Regions from separate parts of the Paenibacillus sp. JNUCC 34 genome, predicted to be linked through region 1. Evidence: a T-box and tRNA genes for the amino acid it is inferred to sense, from the RefSeq annotation. Region 1 holds a T-box; the other holds one or more tRNA genes.
What was found. A T-box is a leader RNA that pairs with one kind of tRNA and senses whether it is charged. The one in region 1 lies ahead of AC2TF5_RS21030 (valine--tRNA ligase), so its partner is inferred to be a tRNA-Val.
Positions count from the first base shown of each region.

Region 2: it has a tRNA-Val gene. The T-box ahead of AC2TF5_RS21030 (valine--tRNA ligase) is inferred to sense a tRNA for this amino acid. The anticodon was not compared.

Region 1 covers NZ_CM177770.1:4,476,246-4,487,199, forward strand. The annotation lists gene murC (UDP-N-acetylmuramate--L-alanine ligase) at 1-1,231, opposite strand, end outside; gene AC2TF5_RS21025 (bifunctional folylpolyglutamate synthase/dihydrofolate synthase) at 1,238-2,614, opposite strand; gene AC2TF5_RS21030 (valine--tRNA ligase) at 2,648-5,314, opposite strand; T-box leader at 5,421-5,704, opposite strand; gene AC2TF5_RS21035 (LysM peptidoglycan-binding domain-containing protein) at 5,948-7,348, opposite strand; gene AC2TF5_RS21040 (RluA family pseudouridine synthase) at 7,570-8,484, opposite strand; gene hemL (glutamate-1-semialdehyde 2,1-aminomutase) at 8,481-9,776, opposite strand; gene hemB (porphobilinogen synthase) at 9,815-10,816, opposite strand; gene cobA (uroporphyrinogen-III C-methyltransferase) at 10,888-10,954, opposite strand, start outside.
Region 2 covers NZ_CM177770.1:4,061,282-4,072,235, reverse strand. The annotation lists partial or broken gene AC2TF5_RS19135 (ATP-dependent DNA ligase) at 1-218, shown strand, start outside; gene AC2TF5_RS19130 (Kelch repeat-containing protein) at 440-1,639, shown strand; gene AC2TF5_RS19125 (hypothetical protein) at 1,738-2,625, shown strand; gene AC2TF5_RS19120 (hypothetical protein) at 2,865-3,059, shown strand; gene AC2TF5_RS19115 (DUF5316 family protein) at 3,155-3,361, shown strand; gene AC2TF5_RS19110 (hypothetical protein) at 3,870-4,127, shown strand; gene AC2TF5_RS19105 (helix-turn-helix domain-containing protein) at 4,644-4,838, shown strand; tRNA gene AC2TF5_RS19100 (tRNA-Val) at 5,005-5,077, opposite strand; gene AC2TF5_RS19095 (hypothetical protein) at 5,219-5,485, shown strand; gene AC2TF5_RS19090 (GNAT family N-acetyltransferase) at 5,802-6,245, shown strand; gene AC2TF5_RS19085 (DUF3892 domain-containing protein) at 6,335-6,571, opposite strand; gene AC2TF5_RS19080 (MBL fold metallo-hydrolase) at 6,655-7,392, opposite strand; gene AC2TF5_RS19075 (stalk domain-containing protein) at 7,633-8,193, shown strand; gene AC2TF5_RS19070 (DUF1292 domain-containing protein) at 8,279-8,596, shown strand; gene AC2TF5_RS19065 (aminotransferase class I/II-fold pyridoxal phosphate-dependent enzyme) at 8,660-10,138, opposite strand; gene AC2TF5_RS19060 (MFS transporter) at 10,326-10,954, shown strand, end outside.

The DNA of each region.
Region 1 (10,954 bases):
CATTGCTGTTCTCTACAATCAATTCCACCAATCTGGCAGAGCTTACGCCTTCAATCTGCTTCTCGCCGGCCGGTGAATAAATATCCGTGATGATCACTTCATCTGCATCCTCGAAAGCACGGCTAAATGCATCAAGCAAGAAAAAGGTTCTAGAGTAACGCTGCGGCTGAAATACAGCAATGATCCGTTTTCCGGTCGCTTTTGCTGCACTAATCGTAGCTTCGATTTCAGTGGGATGATGAGCATAATCATCAATCACGAGTATATCATCCGTTTCACCCAGCACTTGAAAGCGACGCTTGGCTCCGGTAAATTTGAAGATACCTTTTACGATATCTTCAAACGGCACGCCAGCCTTTAAACAGGTTATCACTGTAGCCATCGCGTTATACACGTTATGCTTCCCCGGAACCGACAGCTCGACTGTTCCCAAAACCTGCCCCTTATGAGACATCATAAAGGAAACATGACGATCTCCAAGCACCAGATCGCTGGCCATATACTCTGCATCGGTATGAATTCCATAAGTGGTCATTTCTACACGATTCAGCTCCGGCAATATAGCCTGTATGTTCTGATCGTCCACACATACAACTGCAGTGCCATCTTCTCTGATTTGGGTCAGAAACTGCACATAAGCTGCCTTTAAACGATCAAAATCACCATCATAGTTCTCCAAGTGATCGGCTTCAATGTTTAATACAACACCAAGCCATGGGTGATATTGCAGGAATGAACCGTCACTCTCATCTGCTTCAGCTACCACATACTCGCCTTTGCCTGCCTTGGCATTCGTACCAACGTTCATAATCTCTCCGCCGATAATGAAGGTCGGATCGACTCCGCACTCTTCCATAACGAGCGCGATCATAGAAGACGTCGTCGTTTTGCCATGGGCGCCCGCTACGGCAACACCCTTGCCTTCATTGAGCAGCCTTGCAAGCATTTGAGCGCGATGAAGAACCGGGATGTTCTGCTGTTCCGCAGCTACCCGCTCCACATTATCTCTGGACAAGGCTGTCGAATATACGACCAGATCAGCTCCTTGTACCTGCTCAGCCGTATGGCCAATATATATTTTGGCGCCTTTAGCTGCCAATTTTTCTGTTAATTCCTGGGATGCCACATCAGAACCCGTGACCTTATAACCCATTTCCAGCATAACTCTTGCAATGGCGCTCATACCGTAGCCGCCAATTCCTATAAAATGAACATGTTCTGAAGTATCCAACAGTTATCACCAACCTTTTTCAGAATCGGAAAGGCCCAGGAGGTTGGAACGCACGTCGGCAATCAAATATAACGTGCCCGACACCACCCCAAGATCCTCCGCTTCCGTCCGTGACTTCAACAATTCAAGTGCGTTTTTCCAGTCTGGTTCTATGATGATTTGCAGCGTTTGTTTGGCGTATTTTCCCCTTATCTGCTCTACGATGTCTCCTAACGCCTTGGCGTCCATTTTTCTCCGAAAATCCGGTTCGGTCAGGATAAGCGTATCCACTATAGGCAGTATATGCTTCAAATACGTTTCATGATGCTTATTTGCCAGCATTCCCATCATTAAATTCAGATTCTGGTATTTATAAATGTTCGGAAGGCTATTGGCCAAAGATTCGGCCCCCTCCGGGTTATGGGCCCCGTCTACAATAATCCGGGGAGAGGAGCATACCTGCTCCAATCTTCCAGCCCACTTGGTAGCATGAAACCCCTTTTGAACATTGTCATCCTCAATAACAAAAGCCATGTAGTGACGAAGCACCTCAAGACTCATCATTGCACAGGCTGCATTCGAACATTGATGCTCACCCTGCATAGTAATGCTGATATCCAAGCTGCGGAAAGGCCCAGAGAAGTGGAACGTCTGAACCTCTTCATTGCCTCCCATCCGCTCATAAGAGAACTGCTCACCTGCCAGATACAGAGTCGAGCGATTCCGCTCAGCTGCGTCCTTCAAGACCTTAATGGCCTCAGGCTGAGTTACAGCACTGACAACAGGTACACCTGGCTTAATAATTCCCGCTTTTTCCGAGGCAATCTCTTCGACGGTCTCTCCCAAAATATCCGTATGATCCATACCAATATTGGTAATTACCGAGATGACGGGATGTACAACATTTGTCACGTCCATCCTGCCACCAAGGCCTGTTTCCCACACAACGACATCCGGAACACTGTCCACGGCATAATACAAAATGGCAAGAGCTGTAGATACCTCAAAAAACGTTGGAGAACCGAGCTCTGTTTCTGCGATTTCCTGAACGAGCGGATGCAATCGGTTTGCCAGCTTAAGCAACGTATCCTCAGATATATCTTTCCCATTAAACTGGAACCGATTAGTAAATTTCGTAATGTAAGGAGATGTAAAGGTGCCCACATCATATCCACTCTGCAGAAGAACCTCTGTCAAAAACGCACAGGTCGACCCTTTGCCATTCGTGCCTGCAACATGAATGAACTTTAGACGCCGCTGCGGATTTCCCAGCCGTTCCAGCAATGCTTGAATACGAGCCATACCCGGCCGGATACCGAATGGAATCAGTCCGTTAATCCAATCTACCGCTTCCTCATAACTTAGTAGAGGGGCTGGCAGAACAGCCCCATTATGGTTACCCATGCTTCTCACCTTCAGGTCTATATTAGTGTTATCTTAACCTCTCAGCTCTTCAATCCGGGCGATTACTTTGTTCCTCTTCTCAGAGTAATCCGCCTGTTTAGCCCGCTCTTCTTCAATCACTTTAGCCGGAGCCTTGGAAACGAAGCCTTGATTACTTAGCTTCTTCTCCACACGATCTACCTCGCTGGTCAAGTGTTGAACTTCTTTTTCAAGGCGAGCGATCTCTTGTTCAATATCGATCAGACCAGCCAGTGGGAGATACAATTCAACTCCTGTTACGATGGCTGTCATCGCTTTATCCGGGGCCTCAAGGCCAAGACCGGCTTGGTACTCTGAGGTGTTGCAGAAGCGACGGATATAATCCGCATTACGTTCAACAATGCCCAGTACGTTCGCATCTGCTGCACTGAGCATCAGCTCTATTTTTTTACTCATCGGTACGTTTACTTCAGCACGGATATTACGAACGGCACGGATAACGTCCATCAGCAGATCCATTTCAGCCTCAGCTTCTTTGTTCTCCAAGGAAGCGTCATAGGTCGGCCAAGAGGAGAGCATAACAGTCTCGCCTTCATGCGGCAAATGTTGCCAAATTTCTTCCGAAATAAATGGCATGAATGGATGAATCAGACGCATCGTACGGTCAAGAACATAGGCAAGTACAGACTGGGTCTTTTTCTTTGCAGCTTGATCCTCGCCATAAAGCGACAGCTTCGCAAACTCAATATACCAATCACACAAGTCGTCCCAGATGAAATTATAGAGCAGTCGACCTGTTTCGCCAAATTCATAGGCATCAATTAGACGCGTAATATCGCGTGAAGTTTCGTTCAGACGGTGAAGAATCCAGCGATCCGCTGTTCCTAGGTTTCCACTGATGTCGATATCGCTATGTTTAAAGCCTTCCAGATTCATTAATGCAAAGCGGGAGGCGTTCCAAATTTTGTTAGCAAAATTCCGTGCCTGTTCCACCCGTTCCCAGCGGAAACGAAGGTCTTGACCCGGCGTGCTGCTTGTCGAGATCATATAGCGCATTGCATCGGTACCATATTTCTCGATAACATCCAGCGGGTCCACCCCGTTGCCAAGTGATTTCGACATTTTCTTACCGTCGGCATCACGAACCAATCCGTGCATAAGGACATCTTTAAAAGGTTTCTCATCTGTAAATTCGAGTGCCGTAAATATCATACGAGCTACCCAGAAGTAAATGATGTCATATCCAGTAACCAGGACACTCGTCGGATAATAACGCTTGAGATCCTCGGTATCTTCCGGCCATCCCAAAGTCGAAAACGGCCAGAGCGCGGAACTGAACCAAGTATCAAGTACGTCCTCATCCTGCTTCATGTTCGTGCTTCCACATTTGGAGCAGGCTGCAACTTCATCATGAGCAACATGGATCTCTCCACATTGTCCGCAGTACCATGCCGGAATCCGATGACCCCACCACAGTTGACGTGAAATACACCAATCACGTACATTCTCAATCCACTGGAGATACGTTTTCTCGAAGCGTTCAGGTACAAAATTCACGCCTTCACCTGACTTTTGCGCTTCAATCGCTCTTTCAGCCAGAGGCTGCATCTTCACGAACCACTGGGTTGACAAATAAGGCTCTACAACAGCGCCGCTGCGCTCACTGTGACCTACTTGGTGGACGTGATCTTCAATTTTAATGAGTACACCGGACTCTTTCAAATCATTTACAATTTGTTTCCGGCACTCGCTACGGTCTAAACCTTCATATTTGCCGGCATGACTGTTCATCGTACCGGTTTCATCCATAACGGTTATTTGTGGCAGGTCATGGCGAAGACCCATTTCAAAGTCATTTGGATCATGGGCAGGCGTAATTTTCACAGCACCACTTCCGAAATCCTTCTCAACATATTCATCCGCAATAACCGTAATTTCACGTCCGATAATAGGAAGAATCAACGTTTTTCCGATCATATCTTTATATCTTTCATCTTCAGGATGAACAGCTACAGCCGTATCACCAAGCATCGTTTCCGGACGGGTAGTCGCAACCGTAATGCTGCCACTTCCATCTTTCAACGGATAGGTCAAATGATACAGATGTCCCTGAACTTCCTTATATTCAACCTCAATGTCGGATAATGCAGTACGTGCTGCAGGATCCCAGTTAATAATACGTTTGCCGCGGTAGATGAGCCCTTTGTCATAGAACTTCACAAACACTTCGCGGACAGCTTTAGACAACCCTTCATCCAGTGTGAAACGCTCTCTGGAATAGTCGAGAGAAAGACCCATTTTAGCCCATTGATCACGAATCGTATTAGCATACTGCTCTTTCCATTCCCATACCTTCTCAAGAAACTTCTCGCGTCCAAGATCATAACGAGAGATGCCCTGCTCACGCAGCTTCTGTTCTACCTTTGTTTGTGTAGCGATTCCCGCATGATCGGAGCCTGGAAGCCACAGTGCATCGTACCCCTGCATTCTTTTCACACGGATCAAAATATCTTGTAATGTGAAGTCCAAAGCATGACCGATATGAAGCATACCGGTAACATTCGGCGGCGGAATAACAATCGTATAAGGCTCTGCATCCGGACGCTGCCCAGCGTTGAAAAACCCGCCTTCTTTCCAGTAGGTATACCATTTTTGTTCTGCTGCTTTTGGATCATAAGTGGTCGGCATTTGTGCCGAGGTTTGATTGTCCTTTTGTTCCATAATTCTCGTACCTCCGTTACTTAGTCAGCATTGCCATACAGAATCGTTTTAGCCGTTTTTACTTCTAAGAACTTTTTCATTAAAAAACAAAAAAAGTCCTTCGTCCTCAAAGGACGAAAGACTGTTGTTCTCTCGCGGTACCACCTTTGTTTCGCACCGTTGGTTCATGACTGCCTAGGTACGGCAAATCCAAGCGATGCGACACTTTACACAGGTAACGGCTGCAGCCGGCATGCTCTAGCTTTTGCACAGGATCATCCATGCACTAAAGTTCAAGCAGGCAACTCCGGGGCGACTTCGGCAAGATGGTTCCTGCGGGATCTCTCAGCGCTACAATTCCGCTCTCTGAAGGCCATTTCTCTTCCTACTCTTCCCGTTCACAGTTGTTTGTAATTTGCAAATGCTCTGTATAGTATTACCATATTGTATTCCAATATGCCTGAATTGACTATAGTCAACTATAACTTGCTTATTGTTTATAGTCAATATTTCAGGAAGCTTCAACTTTATCTATCATAAGATCTAGAAGATATTCCAGCGCCTTGACCGCAAAACCAATCAGGCCACCCCAGGATAAGTCCTCGAGTAGCCTGATTGTGATCTTTCAAGAAATGTCTCTGTTCATACAAGGTATTACGGGATATACAGGACTTGGCCTTCCTCTATACTCTGTTCCGACAGCCTGTTATAAAGTAATAGCTCGCGCGGGCTCAGTTGGTACCTCTCGGCGATAGTTTCTAATGTTTCCTCACGCTGTACGATGCATAATCGAACTTTGCGGAAAGGAGTGTCTTCCTGCCGACTTCCAAGAAACAACGACTTCCACTTAACATCATCCGATGCAAGCGGTTCTGCCTGATCCTCTACCTGTTCCTCTTCCTCGCGTGCCGCAACTTCCTGTTCCTGAACGGTACGGCTTGACTGCAATAGCGAAGAAAGGCCGACGCCTGATGAACTGCCTACCGTGCTGTTTTTACTCGTAAACGCCACTTTCAGTTCTGGCTTCGCCAGAGGTTCCTCTTGAATCGGAGACTCATCGGCAAGAAATACGGTCTCCTGAACAGAAGCAACTACCGAATCTTCCTTGTCCTCGGGTGACTCATCCACCTCTTGATGTGAAGAAGCCAATACCGGTATTGAATCTTGCTCACTCTCTTCTGTAATTCCTGAAATATTGCTCGTTAGGCTCTGATCACTATTTTCCGATTGATCAACCCGTTCAAAATTCCATACATTCGGATTCGATTGCGATATGCTCTGTGCCGACTGAATGCTTGGGTCCGAAAACGGCGGTTCAGCTGGTTGAGATGGAGCAAATTCCTGTGATGGCTGCTCTCTATGTAACTCCTGCCCTGTAGCTCCATCCGCTGTATACAAGTTAACGGATCCCTGGTCGCCGAACCCAGAACCCTCCTGATGCTGCTCACTTTGGAACTCCTCAGGGCGACCGCTAGCCTGCGCGTGCAAATCAAAGCCTGTTATCTGCTCATCCTGTGCATAAACTTCCTGTACTTGAGGGGAATAAAATGGCGACGGGCCCTCCGACTGAATACTCTCATGCTGGCGTGCCGCTGTGTCATGCCCTAAACCATCTCCTGCGAATGTGTCGGGAGCATGTACCACAGTGATTTCCTCATTGTTCCAAGCACCGTCATTGGGCCCCTGAACGGCAGCTTGAATACCTTTTAGCGAGAGTACTCCTGTGATATTCAGACTTCGAGTAGACAGCAGGTCGACATCGAAATTTTCAATCTCCACTGCAATATCGTCCAGCGAAGACACCCGATTCATAGGAACGGTGATTTCCACCGGAATCCAATGTTCCAGCGGCTCGGACTCCCCCGCTTCGGTGTCTCCTCGATACAGCCCCGCCAATAGCAGATGGCCGCGAAGTGTCGCCTGCTCCTCCTGACTGATTACCTGGATATGCGGTATTAATTCAACCTCTTCCAGTTCTTCAATTCCCGGCAGATCTTCCGATAAAATAATGCGTTCGTAAATATCAAACCGCAATCCGTAGGACTGGTCGAACACGGGAATGTCCTCCTTTCGGCATATACTATCCGCGGGCTGATCCCGCGGCATGAGCCCATTTTTGTCACTCAACTTATCTATATGCCAAAATTGGGGGAGCATGACTTTTTTGCGGGCACTATCCGGAAATCACTTAACGGAACCCCTATTCACCTGTTAAATCCCTCATTGCGTAAAACAATATCCAAAACCAAAACAAAAAAGGCCGTTCAAAACGGCCTCTATCTCAGAAAAAGTTTACTTGATATTTCTTCCTTCAGCCGGAGAAGATCCTCAGGCCACGGGGCGGAGACCTCAATAATCTCTCCCGTAAACGGGTGAGAAAAGCTCAGCCGCGCCCCATGGAGCGCCTGACGGCCGAAGCTGACAGAATATCCGCCATACAGTGAATCTCCGAGAATAGCATGTCCCATATGGCTTAAATGGACGCGAATCTGATGGGTCCTCCCAGTCTCCAGGCTTAAATACAGCACACTGGCTTCTCTATACACTTCGGATTCAATCACCCGCGTCACGGCTGACTGACCGGTCAGCGATACACGCCTGCGCTGGGCATGATGCCTATCTCTGCCGATCGGCAGATCAATCACCTTCAAGTCCGGTGACACACGTCCCTGGACAATAGCCGCATAAATCCGGACAATTTCCTTCTGTCTCATCGCTTCATCGAGCTTGAGCTGGGCATACTCGTTTTTGGCATATAGCACAGGGCCCGTTGTATCTTTATCAAGGCGATGAATGTGGCGGACAGCCGCTTCCACTCCCGATACTTCGTAATAAGCAGCTACAGCGTGGTTCAATGTCGTCTCGGTTCCACGGTCATCCGGATGAACGGCCATACCGGCAGGCTTGTTCACGACGAGGCAAAAATCATCCTCGTATAGAATCTCCAGCTCGCTCCATATCGGTTCGATGCCCGCCTCCCTCGCTGGGAAAAGAGACAGCCGCAGCCGATCTCCTCTCCACTGTATGCCTTCAGTATGCTGGAGCTTTCGCAAAAGCTTCTCCGGCATTCCTACGGTTTCGAGCAGCCACTTTGCCGTAGCACCCTCACGATCAGACTGTCCAGTCAGAATTTTGCCCGGCGTCAGTTCCAGCCACTCACCGCGCCGAACCCAGTTCCCTTGGTAGCTCACAGGCTTTTAAAGGCATTGTAATTAGCTTCGATCGTCGCATCAATGTCTTCCTTCGTATGCGCCGCCGATATGAACATGCCTTCGAACTGAGATGGAGGTACGCTAACCCCCTCCTGAACCATCGCTGCAAAATAACGGCGGAACAAGTCCAGATCACTGCTCTTGGCCGTATCGAAATTGATTACCTGCTGGTCTGTAAAGAATGGGCAGACCATCGATCCAATGCGATTAATGGATAGTGGTATACCGAATTCACGAGCATTCCGTTCTAAGCCAGCCTGAAGCTGTGCTCCCCGCTCTTCTAGTTGATCATATATAGCCGGCGTCAGCAGCTTAAGCGTGGTGTAGCCGGCTGCCATGGCAAGCGGATTACCACTCAGGGTTCCTGCTTGATAAATAGGACCGGCTGGCGCTATCTGGTCCATAATCTCACGTTTACCGCCATAGGCACCCACAGGCAGACCTCCGCCAATTACTTTTCCAAGGCAAGTTAAGTCCGGCGTAACACCGAATCTTCCCTGGGCACAATGAATGTCCACACGGAAGCCAGTCATAACCTCATCAAAAATAAGCAGGCTGCCGTAATCCGTCGTTACCTTACGTAAACCTTCCAAGAACCCTTCATGTGGAGGCACAACACCCATGTTCCCTGCTACAGGCTCCACAATAACAGCCGCAATCTCGTTGCCAAAGCGTTCAAACGCCAGTTGCACCGACTCCAGGTCATTATACGGAACAGCAATCGTATTCGTTGCTACCGCTTCTGGAACACCCGGGCTATCCGGTAAACCCAGCGTTGCGATACCTGAACCCGCTTTAATAAGTAAGCTGTCAGCATGCCCATGATAAGAGCCTTCGAATTTAATAATCTTACTGCGGCCGGTGTAACCACGAGCAAGACGGATCGCACTCATCGTTGCTTCCGTCCCGGAATTCACCATCCGGACAACTTCGATTGAAGGTACACGTTCACAGACAAGTTTCGCCATCTCTGTTTCGAGCAGTGTCGGTGCTCCAAAGCTCGTGCCTTTGGTAGCCGTTTCACGCAGCGCTTCTACAACGTCAGGATGGGCATGGCCCATAATAAGCGGCCCCCATGATCCGACATAATCAATAAAGCTGTTGCCGTCAATATCATACACGCGACTTCCTTCACCGCGTTCCATATAGATCGGTGTCAACCCCACCGATTTGAATGCCCGTACCGGACTGTTGACGCCGCCTGGAATATAATGTTTCGCCTCTTCAAAGGCGACACGTGACGCTTCTTCTTTTCGCATACCTTGACTCATTTCATGCCACTCCTATCTGTCAAATGACAATACTATTTCTAACGGTTCCGGATCCAGCGAGCTGCATCTTTGGAGAAATAAGTAATAATAATGTCTGCTCCGGCTCGCTTCATTCCTGTGAGCATTTCCAACACGATTGCCTGTTCATTAATCCATCCCTGCATTGCAGCTGCTTTGACCATCGAGTATTCACCGCTGACATTATAGGCTACAAGCGGCAGATCAAACTGATCCCGAAGCAATCTCACAATATCCAGGTATGCGAGAGCCGGCTTGACCATAAGCATGTCAGCACCTTCGAGCACATCACTTTCAGCTTCACGCAGCGCTTCCCGTACATTAGCAGGATCCATCTGATATGTCTTACGGTCGCCGAACTGCGGAGCAGAATCAGCCGCTTCACGGAATGGCCCGTAAAAGGCAGAAGCATATTTAACCGAATAAGACATGATCGGAATATGCTGGAAGCCTTCTTCATCTAGCGCTGTCCGAATTGCTTGCACGAACCCGTCCATCATGTTGGAAGGAGCAATGATATCAGCACCGGCTTTTGCTTGGGAAACCGCTGTACGTGCCAGAAGTTCCAAAGATTCGTCGTTCATTACGTCTCCATGGACATGCCCGTCACGTTCAAACGTATGAACCATACCGCAATGTCCGTGATCTGTAAATTCGCAAAGGCAAGTATCGGCGATTACCAACAGATCAGGATACCATTCCTTAATAAGCCGTGTTGCTTCCTGAACGATCCCATCATCCGCAAAACCGGACGATCCCACGCTATCTTTGCTTTCAGGTATACCAAACAGCAGCACAGCCGGAATTCCAAGAGCAGCAATTTCGTTCACTTCCTCTTTCAGCGTATCCAAAGAGAAATGAAACACTCCCGGCATGGATGAAATCTCAGTCTTTACTCCGGTTCCATGGGTTACAAAGATGGGTTGCACTAAATCTTCGATGTTCAATACTGTCTCACGGACCATGTTGCGAATGCCAGCACTTTGACGCAACCGGCGGTGGCGTACAATCGGAAAACTCATGTTCAATCCCTCCAGGTTAAAAAAGTATAATGTCGAATTGTCTCATATTAAATTTATAAGTCCCTTATAAATCAATCCCGGTGGCGGCGCGGTTCGTCCTTATTCCATTCACACAAAGCATCGACCAGGCTATCGATT
Region 2 (10,954 bases), 410 kb from region 1:
ATTCTGGGCGCTTACGTCCAGCTGGTGTTATTGAGTTAGGAGTACCGCCAAAGGCCAAGAAAGCTTTTTATGGTGTGAGCCAGCAGCTTGTAACAGGAGAAGATAAGAATTTCGTCCACCTTGAGCCGCGGATCCGGGCGAAGGTTAAGACACGGAACTGGACCAAAGGTGGATTACTCCGATCACCTGCGTTTGTAGAATTTAATCTATCTTCTTAACGAGTCGCCGAAAGGCGGCTTTTTGTCTGAAAATGACCCATTGGGATACTCCAGCGGTATAGTATTTTAATTTATGATTGATCATTGATTTGAATTAGAAAATAGCATGGGACAAAAAGGTCTTAATAACACTATTTTCATGGTTGAATCAGAAATTCATTTGTATACTTGAAAGGCTGAATTAGACTTGAAAAATAATATAAGAGAGGGAATTTAATGAAATGAAAAAAGTAGGGTTATTTATTTGTTTGTTGGTTGTTTCACTTTTTAGCTTTGAACAGTACATATCGGCTGCGTCTAATGAAAACGGGTGGGTTACCAAAACGCCCATGCCTACACCAAGATATGTCGCCAGCAGCGCTGTTGTTGATGGTAAAATATACGTTTTTGGAGGCTCACCTGGGCAAGGGCAACTTAAAACATTGGAAATTTATGATCCTTCCATGGATGTGTGGACAACTGGTGCAAGCTTAACTGTACCAAGAACTTCGCCTGGGTCGGCAGTGGTAGACGGTAAAATTTATGTTTTTGGTGGGTATAGTGGTAGTAGTGATACAAACAGTGTTGAAGTATATGATCCAACTTTGAATAAATGGACCTCAAAACGATCTATGCCTACTAAGGGTAGAGGTTTAATTGCTATAGCAGTTGATAAGCAAATATTTACTTTTGGTGGGACGGGATCAAGTACATCTCAATTAGTTTACTCTTACAACACTGAAAATGATACTTGGACTAGTGCAAAAGATATGCCTTTTACGGGGATGGTATTCAAGTATAACGATTCTATTTACGCTCGTCATATTGAGAATGAAAAAAGTTCAATCTATAAATATGATCACATTCAAGATACCTGGACGTTAATTAAAGAGCTAGATTCTACTGCATGGGGCGTAGTTTTAGACAATAATGGCAAGTTGGTTATATATGGACGAAGTATAATTTCTACTTACGATTTAACCACTGAAACTTTAACGCCAGTTCCAAATTCTGAGTTCAGAGACAGGAATACTACTTTTCAGATTGTTAATGATAAATTGTACTTTCTTGGTGGGACATTTATAAAAGATGGAAATATTAATTCCGGGGGAATGGCTGTAGTAGAAGAATTTGATTTGTCTCGATTGAATGATCTCGAACCAGAACCTAATCCAGAACCTAATCCGGAACCTCAACCATCAGGTGATAGAGCGATATTAGTTGTAACAATGACAACAGGATTGGAAAAAGAATACGATCTACCAATGAGTGAAATAAATGCATTTTTAAATTGGTTTGATGCACGTGACGCTGGAACAGGATCAGCTAAATATGCAATTAACAAGTATACCAACAACAAAGGACCTTTCAGTAAACGGATAGATTATGTAATATTCGATAAGATTTTAACGTTTGAAGTAAGTGAATATACAACTAAGTAACACATTAAAAGTGAAGCCGCCGAAAAAGCGGCTTTTTTATTGAAGTTGTTCAAAAAGACCGTGCACATGATCCTTTTCTAGAAGGAGACATTTCTGGGATGTCGAATCTTGATGTTAGTGAAGGAAGAGGAGAGGACAATATGAGTGAACGCGTTAAGTTATACGGAATAAATCTAGATGAGGTTGGAATTCAAGTAATAAATGAATTCTTTTACTTAAAACCTGACCAAGAAAATACTATTCTCGTATGGAGTAGAAATGATGTAGCTACAGTAGAATCGATGCCTGGAATATTATTTGATGCATTAAGAATTGCACTCCCCTTGGTCAATATTTCCGTTTGGGCCGGTACCGAGAGTGAAATGAAGGGCGAGATTATTTATGACTTATTAAGGTTGGGAAACACTTTATTGATGAACTATTATCCTACTAAAGATGACAATTTCACAACATGCCCTGAAAATTCAATCATTATTAACAAGAACGATATTGATAAAATTAAAGAAGTTCATAATCTTCTAATAGAACATAATCGTTCGCAGAGATATTTACGAGAAAAATCAAATTGGAAAGCTACGGAATGGGTCTTTGCTTTAAATCATTATCTACAAGCGTGTTCAAGTAGAGGATTAGAAGAAAGCATTGTTAACCTAATTACAGCATTTGAAGCTTTACTTGTCACTGGGCATGAACAAGTCAGTTATAGAGTTGCCTTGAATGCAAGTCTGTTGTATTCCGACGATCCAATGGTTCGGGAAGAAACATTTAATTTGATAAAAGACATGTACGGTTTAAGAAGTAAAGTAGTGCATGGTGATATAACTACATTCATAAAACAAATTACGAAGCCAGATATTTACGAGAAGTATTTTAAATTAAAGGATGTATTATCTGTTCTCTTATTAAAAACGTCAAATTTATCTACTAAAGAATTACATGATCGAGTAGCAAAATCCATATTTAAAACCCCACCTATCATTGATTGATTCTCTTTATAAAATAGGTGGTTGTGGTGGAGAGTTCTCCCCCATAAAACGGCCATTTGTAGGGGAGAATCATACCCCACAAAATAAACGCGAAAATATGCTCTTGGGGGAGAGTTATACCCCCAAGAAAACTAAAAGAAATAAAAGAATAAAACATGTAAAGATATATAGTAATTCTACAGTTAAAAGCTGCTCATAAAAAGAGTGGCTCTTTCTATTTAAAAGAAAGGATGAATGGAATGTTAATTGAGAAGATAGAAACGATCATGTTCTACGATAAAGATAACGAGCTGGTCGGATCGGTAGGAATAGATAAAACATCGGATATTGAAAAGACAGCTGCAGGAGCAATGATGGATGTATTCTCTGTTGAAGAGGTTAAGAGGCTCGCTTACTTCAAGGTGGATACGCATTATCTTGTAATTAGTGAATAGAAGAAATGATCTGATAATAAGCCCGGTTAAATAACTCGTAACCAATACCCGTCAACTTACGTTTTTATTACAAAGAGATGATGGGAGGGAACGTAATGGATCTGCTGATATCTGCAGGAGTTGTATGTTTTCTGATTACGGGACTTTTATCTGGAGCGTGGACTACAGGGTACCAGCAAAGAGGAAACTTCTATGCTGATTCGAAGGATGACCGTAATCAAAAGAAGAAGGCAGCCAACTGGTTCTTTATAGCCGGGATTGTATTTTTTATAATAGCCGGTATTTTTTACGTACTTCGATAACAAATTGCTGTCACCTTAACACAGCGATTCTAAGGCGCTGCACAGACGTTTTGTAATAGAGATGAACAAATACACAAAGATATATAAACAGGGGTGGAACGGGGCGCAGGCGGTCACGGGTCCCTCTGGGGGTTCAAAATGAGTGCGGGTGCGGACGACCCCGAAATACCGCTAGATTTTAATTTTAAAAATCACTTTACATTGACAATGGCGAGCCGCTTACGGCCGTCATTATTATTTTTCCTTCGAATTAAGCGTTCAAATCAAACTGCTCTTATTAGACAATGAAATGTAGGTTTTCACGGCGAAAGGAGATGTAAAGGATGGCCTGATAGTGGGAACGATGGTTTTTTGTTTTAAATTATGCAGTTAGAATGGTATCCCAAATATCAAAAAAGCGGAAGTCGAGGTGTAGTAAGCTAAAAGAAAACGGAACGATCTTCGCTATTGGTTTCTATTGACCGATGAATTGGATGAGTAGCTAAAAATTCCAATGGAGGTACGATCGATGAAAACACGTAATTCTGTTTCGGAGCAATCAGGGGTACTAGATATCAAGGAGCACGTCACCAAGTATATTCAAGGGAAACATGGACTTATTGGCATTGTCATTCCCGAATGTAACGAACCAACCAGTGCGCTCAATGATCTATGTAGAACCATAGTAGAAATAGCGATTAAACAAGCAAGAAGAGAAGCAACTCGGAAGCAGCAGTTATTGGATGATAAATACTTATCGAAGGAGCTATCGGTTAATGAGCACTGAAAATTTGAATAAGAAATTCATGAACCAGTTCGAAAATCACTCGAGATTGCAAATAGGGGAGAATGAGTATCTATGGGATCAAGAAAATAATGCAATTACAAGGTTTAATGAAAAATATAAACTATGGGTAAGGGTCAACTTTGTGGGTAAGGAAGAGGATTCGGTCGATAATTTGATTGACATGTTGACCAAAGAACACATCCGACAATGTCTGGAAAATATAAATCGCCTAACATAACCATGCTGAATTCACCTTTGTAAACATCTACATTGCTGACAGGTGTGTACATTGATGTAATGCGAACCATTTGAAAACATGTGAAATGTGATGAGTAGACAGAAGGATCAGTTTATTAATAGTAAAGAGTAGGAGTATTGGTTAAATGAACAATGAACACAAATTGAATACCTCAAGAAAAAGCTGACTGATCTGCAGCGTAATTAATCGGGAAGTTGAGATATTTTTAGATGAAGTTAAGCTTCTAGAGAGGAAAGAAGAACTTCACAAGCCACAGATTGAACCTCAATATTAAAGAAGTAAGTGATGATATTTGGAAGCACCTACCTGAGGTTCTTACAGTAGCAGATATTCAGAGGGTTCTTGGTACCGGAACTAATCAGACGTATGATTTGATTAAAGAAAATCAGTTTCATCATGTACGTATAGGACGCAAAATGTTAGTTCCGAAGAAATCATTTATCGATGGGTAGAAGGCGTAAGTCATCGTCAGGAGGAGTAATGTTGGAGTTATTGGCGGCACCATAAAGGCTTTAGTTGAATAAAGGGCACCAATCCGGCACCAATTTGATAATTTCGCATAGGAAGAGTAAGACATAAAAAAAAGAAAAACCCTTGCTATACAAGGGTTCTTCGTGATGATCTGTAGTGGGCTCGAACCACTGACCCCTACCCTGTCAAGATAGTGCTCTCCCAGCTGAGCTAACAGATCATGAAAAAATATGCTGTTTCGAAAGATAATTTATATATTACCAGCTGCCTTCACAAGTGTCAATTGTTTTCTCGTTATAAAATCTGCTAAACCGGTTCAGACTAAAGGAAAGCATGATTTTCCAGAAGGAGAGAGGGTAGAATGGCGGTGAAAAAGCATCTAAGATCAAGTGGGATTGGAATTTGCACCTTGCTTTTGGCTGTCCCAATGCTCGGCGGATGCAGTATTTCCTCAAGATCGTCCGTAGAGATGGAAGACTTACAAGCACCAGTTGCACCTGTACTGCAAAATGTCTATGACCGTTCAGTCGATAAAGATGTTTATTCGTCTGGCCGGGGACGGGGAGAGAGAATGATTCCTGAACCGTCTCTAAAGCGGCAGGATAGCCTTCGAGATTCAGTGAAATAGTCGAGATTACCTCAACGGTAACAGCATAACAAAAACCGTCGGCCGGAAAGGGCTGACGGTTTTGTGGTGTACTTCCTATTCATCATCCCATTTGCGGGAATAACCTTTTTTGATGGTATAAAACATGGGGTAAATCAACAGAACCGAAATGATGATAGACCAAATAATTGTGCCTTTCATACCCATGCCCATTTGCAGCCCCTTTCCAATAGTATACATTTCACTCTACTATACAGGAAAACAAAAATTTTGTATAATAATTCATCTATATCCGGCGAGTGATGCAGGAAATTCCCCATATAAAGAGGTGTTTGTATTGGCAGCGGAAATCATCAATGTTACGACTGAGGAGCAGTTGCGTGAAGCGCTGGACATTCGTAAAGAAGTATTTGTCATTGAGCAGAAGGTACCGTTAGATCTTGAGATCGACGAACTTGATAGTTTGGATGCTGACGCGCATCATATCCTGATTAAATACGAAGGGGAATATGCGGCAACAGGTAGGGTCATATACTATAACAAAGATTCAGCCAAAATGCAGCGTATTGCCGTACGGAAGCCTTTTCGATCTAAAGGTCTAGGCCGTGTGTTATTAATGGCTATGGAGACTCAAGCCCGTGAACTGAAGCTGTTACATTCCGTGCTCGATGCACAATGCCAGGCGGAAGCTTTTTACAGTAAGCTCGGTTATGTTACCATTTCGGACGAGCCTTTTGACGATGCTGGAATACCCCATGTACGGATGAAAAAACAACTCTAATAAACGTAAAAGTACAGCCCCATTCTAACTAAAAGACCCCGAACTAATACTAATGTTCAGGGTCTTTTTAAAGTTGATAGACGTTTTTCTTAAAATATCGGCATATTATCGAGGTTGTTGCTTGGATCGCCATCGGCATTGGAACGAAGATGCATCTCATTGTCCCGCCCACGAAATACGTTTAGGTTCTTAATCTCCTTGTTTTGAACCATCTGCTGAGCGGTCTTATAGTCTACGACAGATCCTGTGTCGAGTTTCAGCTGTACAATGTCACCATCACCATTTTTACGTACTGCTACTACTTCTGCTTGTTGATCATTGTTCATTTGATATCGCCTCCCACACCTAGCTTCCCGCTACACCCAGCATTTTATTCATAAACAGACTGGATAAAGATATCTACCTGCTGTTACAACTCGTAAATACGTTGCTGTTCGAGAAATTGCATGGTGTTCGTACGGCCCTCATAACTTCTCATTTCGTCACCGTAATGCATGAGATAAATCTGTTTGCGGACATGATCCGGCAGGCTCAGCAGCTCTTCTAGTGTGGTGTGAACCGCACCATGGCCTTCGAGCTGACACTCATGCAATATAACTTCGCAACCGCGTTCGTTCACCAATCGATTTAGCAGTTCCGGATCAAAGATCATATCTGCACTGTAGAAGATGCGGTCATTGAAATAGATGGAGAAGCTGTCCTTTCCTGGGATATGCCGTGTCTGGATAAGCTCGGCCCGAATGCCCGGTGATATATCAACTGCTGTCCCTGGTTGAAGTGGACGAACATCAAATACATCATTCAGAGAGGTGATGGATCCTTCCTGATACAATCCTCCACGCAAAGTGTTTTCCCACAACGGCATAACGAGCGCTTCGGCTATGTATAACGGTATTTTGCGGTTGTATTGCATTTTCATTCTGAACGCCAGTTCTTCCAGGCCGCCAACGTGATCCGCATGAATGTGCGTAATGAGCACAGCATCCACAGACTCAAAGGATCGACCGAGACGATGAAGGGCCATAGGCGCCGTAACCCCGCAGTCGAGAAGAAGGGTAAAGTCTTCGTCAATGATAAGTGCATTGTTATTAAAAAAAGACTTTGCGAAAGCACCACCGGTACCTAGCATTTGCAGTTTTAGTGTCAATGAACTCAACCTCCAGGCGATAATGATAATAGAGTAAGCTAACAGGTATATTTTAACGAATTCTCTGTATATTTACACGAATTATTATGTGTTTATCCCATAAATAGATCAGGTGTAACCCTGCCATGTAATTAACTTAAAGAAATTGACCAATAATTCCCTGTATCTGCGCAACTTTTTTTTTTACCTTGTAGTATACACATATAACAACTAGAAAAAGTAACGGAGGGATGCTTTTATATGAAATCGAAATGGAAGAAAATAATGGCCTGCACACTTGTCCTTTCATTAATGGGCGGTAGCTCTTTGTTGTTTGCGGATTCCTTTAAAGAACAAGTACGAGTATGGTTGAATGGCCAGGAGCTAAAAGCCGGGGGTTATCTTATAGAAGGCAAAACATACATACCGGTCCGTGATATTGACGGTGCGGTACATTGGGACAAGGATAGCGGAAAAGTGATTATTATCCAGCCCAATGTGCATATTTTCCTGTTCAAGGGAAATACTGTTTTCGGGAACGTAAACAAAGGCAAACTGAAATTTAATGTGTTTAGCCAAATCGATACATTAAATGATAACATCCATTCGGTCAAAGTTGCGATCTCGGATCCGGCCGGAAATGTGACGGATATACAGACCCAGGAATTCGATAATAGTAAAGATAATTTCTGGTTCCGTACGGATGACTTCACTTATGATTTCAAAACAGTCGGTAAGTATTCCGTCGGCTTTTACATCAAGACTACAGCTGATTCCAGTTTTGTAAAAGTGGCTGAAAAAGTAATTACAGTTATGAAATAATGTGTTGGGTTGGTAAATTGACCTAGTTATTTTTCCATGTTACCATACGGGAGTAGATAATTTAACTGAAGTGAGGTATTACTCAATGAGCGATCACAAACATGAACACGGAGATGCATGTGGCTGCGGTCACGATCATGAGCACGACCACGACCATGAAGAGTTTGTGCTTACTTTGACGGACGAGCATGGCAAAGAAGTGGAAATGGTACTCGTAGAGACATTTGATGTTAACGAGAAGCTGTATGCACTTCTTCTTGAGCGTGAAAATCCAGGAGCAGACGGCGTCATTCTGCGTATGGAAGAAGAGAATGAAGAAATGGTTCTTTACAATATCGAAGATGAAGAAGAATGGAATGCGGTTGAAGCAGCTTATAACGAGCTGGTAGCAGCTCAGGAATAGTATTTGTTAAACGTAAAGACCCCAGTGCAACGCACTGGGGTCTTTGATCTCTCACGCCTTTTTTTAGAAGATCGGGTCGGCCTCTACAATGACCTTAACGTTTTGAATGCTGCGGTCCTCTGGTCCTTTAACCGGAAGTCCGACATCTACGTGGTCAATAATATAATCGATGTTATCTTGGGAAATAACCTCGCCCGGCAGAAGAATAGGAATCCCTGGCGGATATACATATATGAATTCTGCAATAATCCGTCCTGCAGATTCCTTGAACGGAACAACTTCTGTATCGCCATAAAACGCGTCCCGTGGGATTAGGGAAAGCTGAGGAATTTCCGGAATTTTAACGATTAGCTCATTTATTTCGTTTACATTATTATAAGTCTTAGACATATGCCGGAGAGCAGTAATCAGTGTTTCGATGGACTCCGTCGAGTCTCCAGGTGTGACCAAACACAAAATGTTGTACATATCACTGAGTTCGACCTCAATATTGTAGTGCTCGCGAAGCCAGTTCTCGGTCTCATATCCGGTAATACCCAAATGGCGTACGTGAATGGTCAGTTTGGTCGGATCAAGGCTATAGGTCGCTTCGCCGCCGTCCAAAATGTCTTCCCCGAAGCAGTACAAGCCTTCGATCTCATTGATTGACTGCCGGGCATACTGGGCCATATCAATCGTTTTCTGGGCCATTTCATGTCCATTCAGTGCCAGGTTGCGCCGGGATGTATCGAGTGATGCCAGCAAAATGTAAGAGGTTGACGTCGTGGTTAGCATACTGATAATCGTTTGGATTCTAAACGGATTCACATAGCCGTTTTTCGTGTTGACGTTGAGTACAGAGCTTTGAGTCATCGAACCGCCAAGTTTATGGACACTCGTAGCGGCCATATCAGCACCAGCCTGCATCGCAGACATCGGCAGGTCTTCATGGAAATGAATCAGTACACCGTGCGCCTCATCAACCAACACAGGTACGTTGTAACTGTGAGCCAGATCTACGATTTCTTTCAAGTTTGCACTAACCCCAAAATAGGTTGGGTTGATAACAAGAACCGCTTTGGCATCAGGGTGTCTTTTCAACGCTTTGCGCACGGAGCTAATTGTAATTCCATGATCGATCCCTACATTGGAGTCCTGTGCCGGCGATACAAATACAGGCTTGGCTCCGGAATAGATAATGGCAGATAATACGGACTTGTGAACATTTCGGGGAACGATGATTTTGTCTCCAGGATTGCAGACAGACATGATCATGGTCATGATCGCTCCACTTGTACCCTGAACGCTAAAGAAGGTGTAGTCCGCTCCAAAGGCATCTGCCGCAAGCTTCTGTGCTTCTTCAATCACACCGGTAGGCTGATGAAGATCATCCAGCGGAGCGATGTTAATCAAATCTATCGAAAAGGCATTATCCCCTATAAATTCCCGGAATTCGGCATCAGTACCGAGGCCCTTCTTATGCCCCGGAATGTGAAATTGCACCGGGTTTTTGGCCGCGTGTTCTTTCAGTGCGGTGAAGAGCGGTGTACGGCTATGGTCCATGGACGCTGTCACAACCTTTCTGTGTGTGAAATTGTTTATGATTGTTAATTTGTGTTTCATATAAACAAAATTGAGTATAGCAAAATAAAGGGGGAATGCAAGCAAAGGATGTAGGAGGCATGTCTTCCCGAGAACAGGCAAGAATAGAGATATCGCTGTAACAGTATGAACGATGGGATGTGAAAATATGTCGCAAGTCATTTCCCCGGTGAAAAAGCGCCGATTATTGTCTCCTTTTTTCTTTGAGCTGCTCGCGATTATTTTTCTGGTCGAGTTTATTAAGGGGTCATTACTCGTGGCGGTTCTGCCGGTATATATGAAAAATGTTCTGGGCGTATCGGGAACCGTTATTGGTGTTGCTTTTGCCTTACAGTATTTGGGGGACAACCTGTTTCGCAGTCCAGCAGGCTGGATCGCGGAACGTCTTGGCTTCCGAGCAACCATGTCCGTAGCACTATCGATGGTTGTCATCGGCGTGGTGATTATTGCGTTTACCGACGGGCCGTTTTGGCTGTCGCTAGCATGTCTTATCCTTGGAACGGGAACTGCTCCTCTATGGCCTTGCGCTATGACCGGAGCCACGGAAATATCCGGCCCGAACAACAGCAACGGTACCGCTATGGGAGCCTTGGAGACTGCGGCACTGGCAGGAACGGGAGTCGGACCGATCACGATGAACTTTGTGATGGAGCATACGAACAAAAACTATCAGACAACTTTCTTAATTATGATTGGAGTGGGCATTATTCTTGTCCTGACCGCGCTGCTGCTTCCAGGCAGAGTGAAGTCAAAGCTAAAATCCGAAGTTTCTTCTTC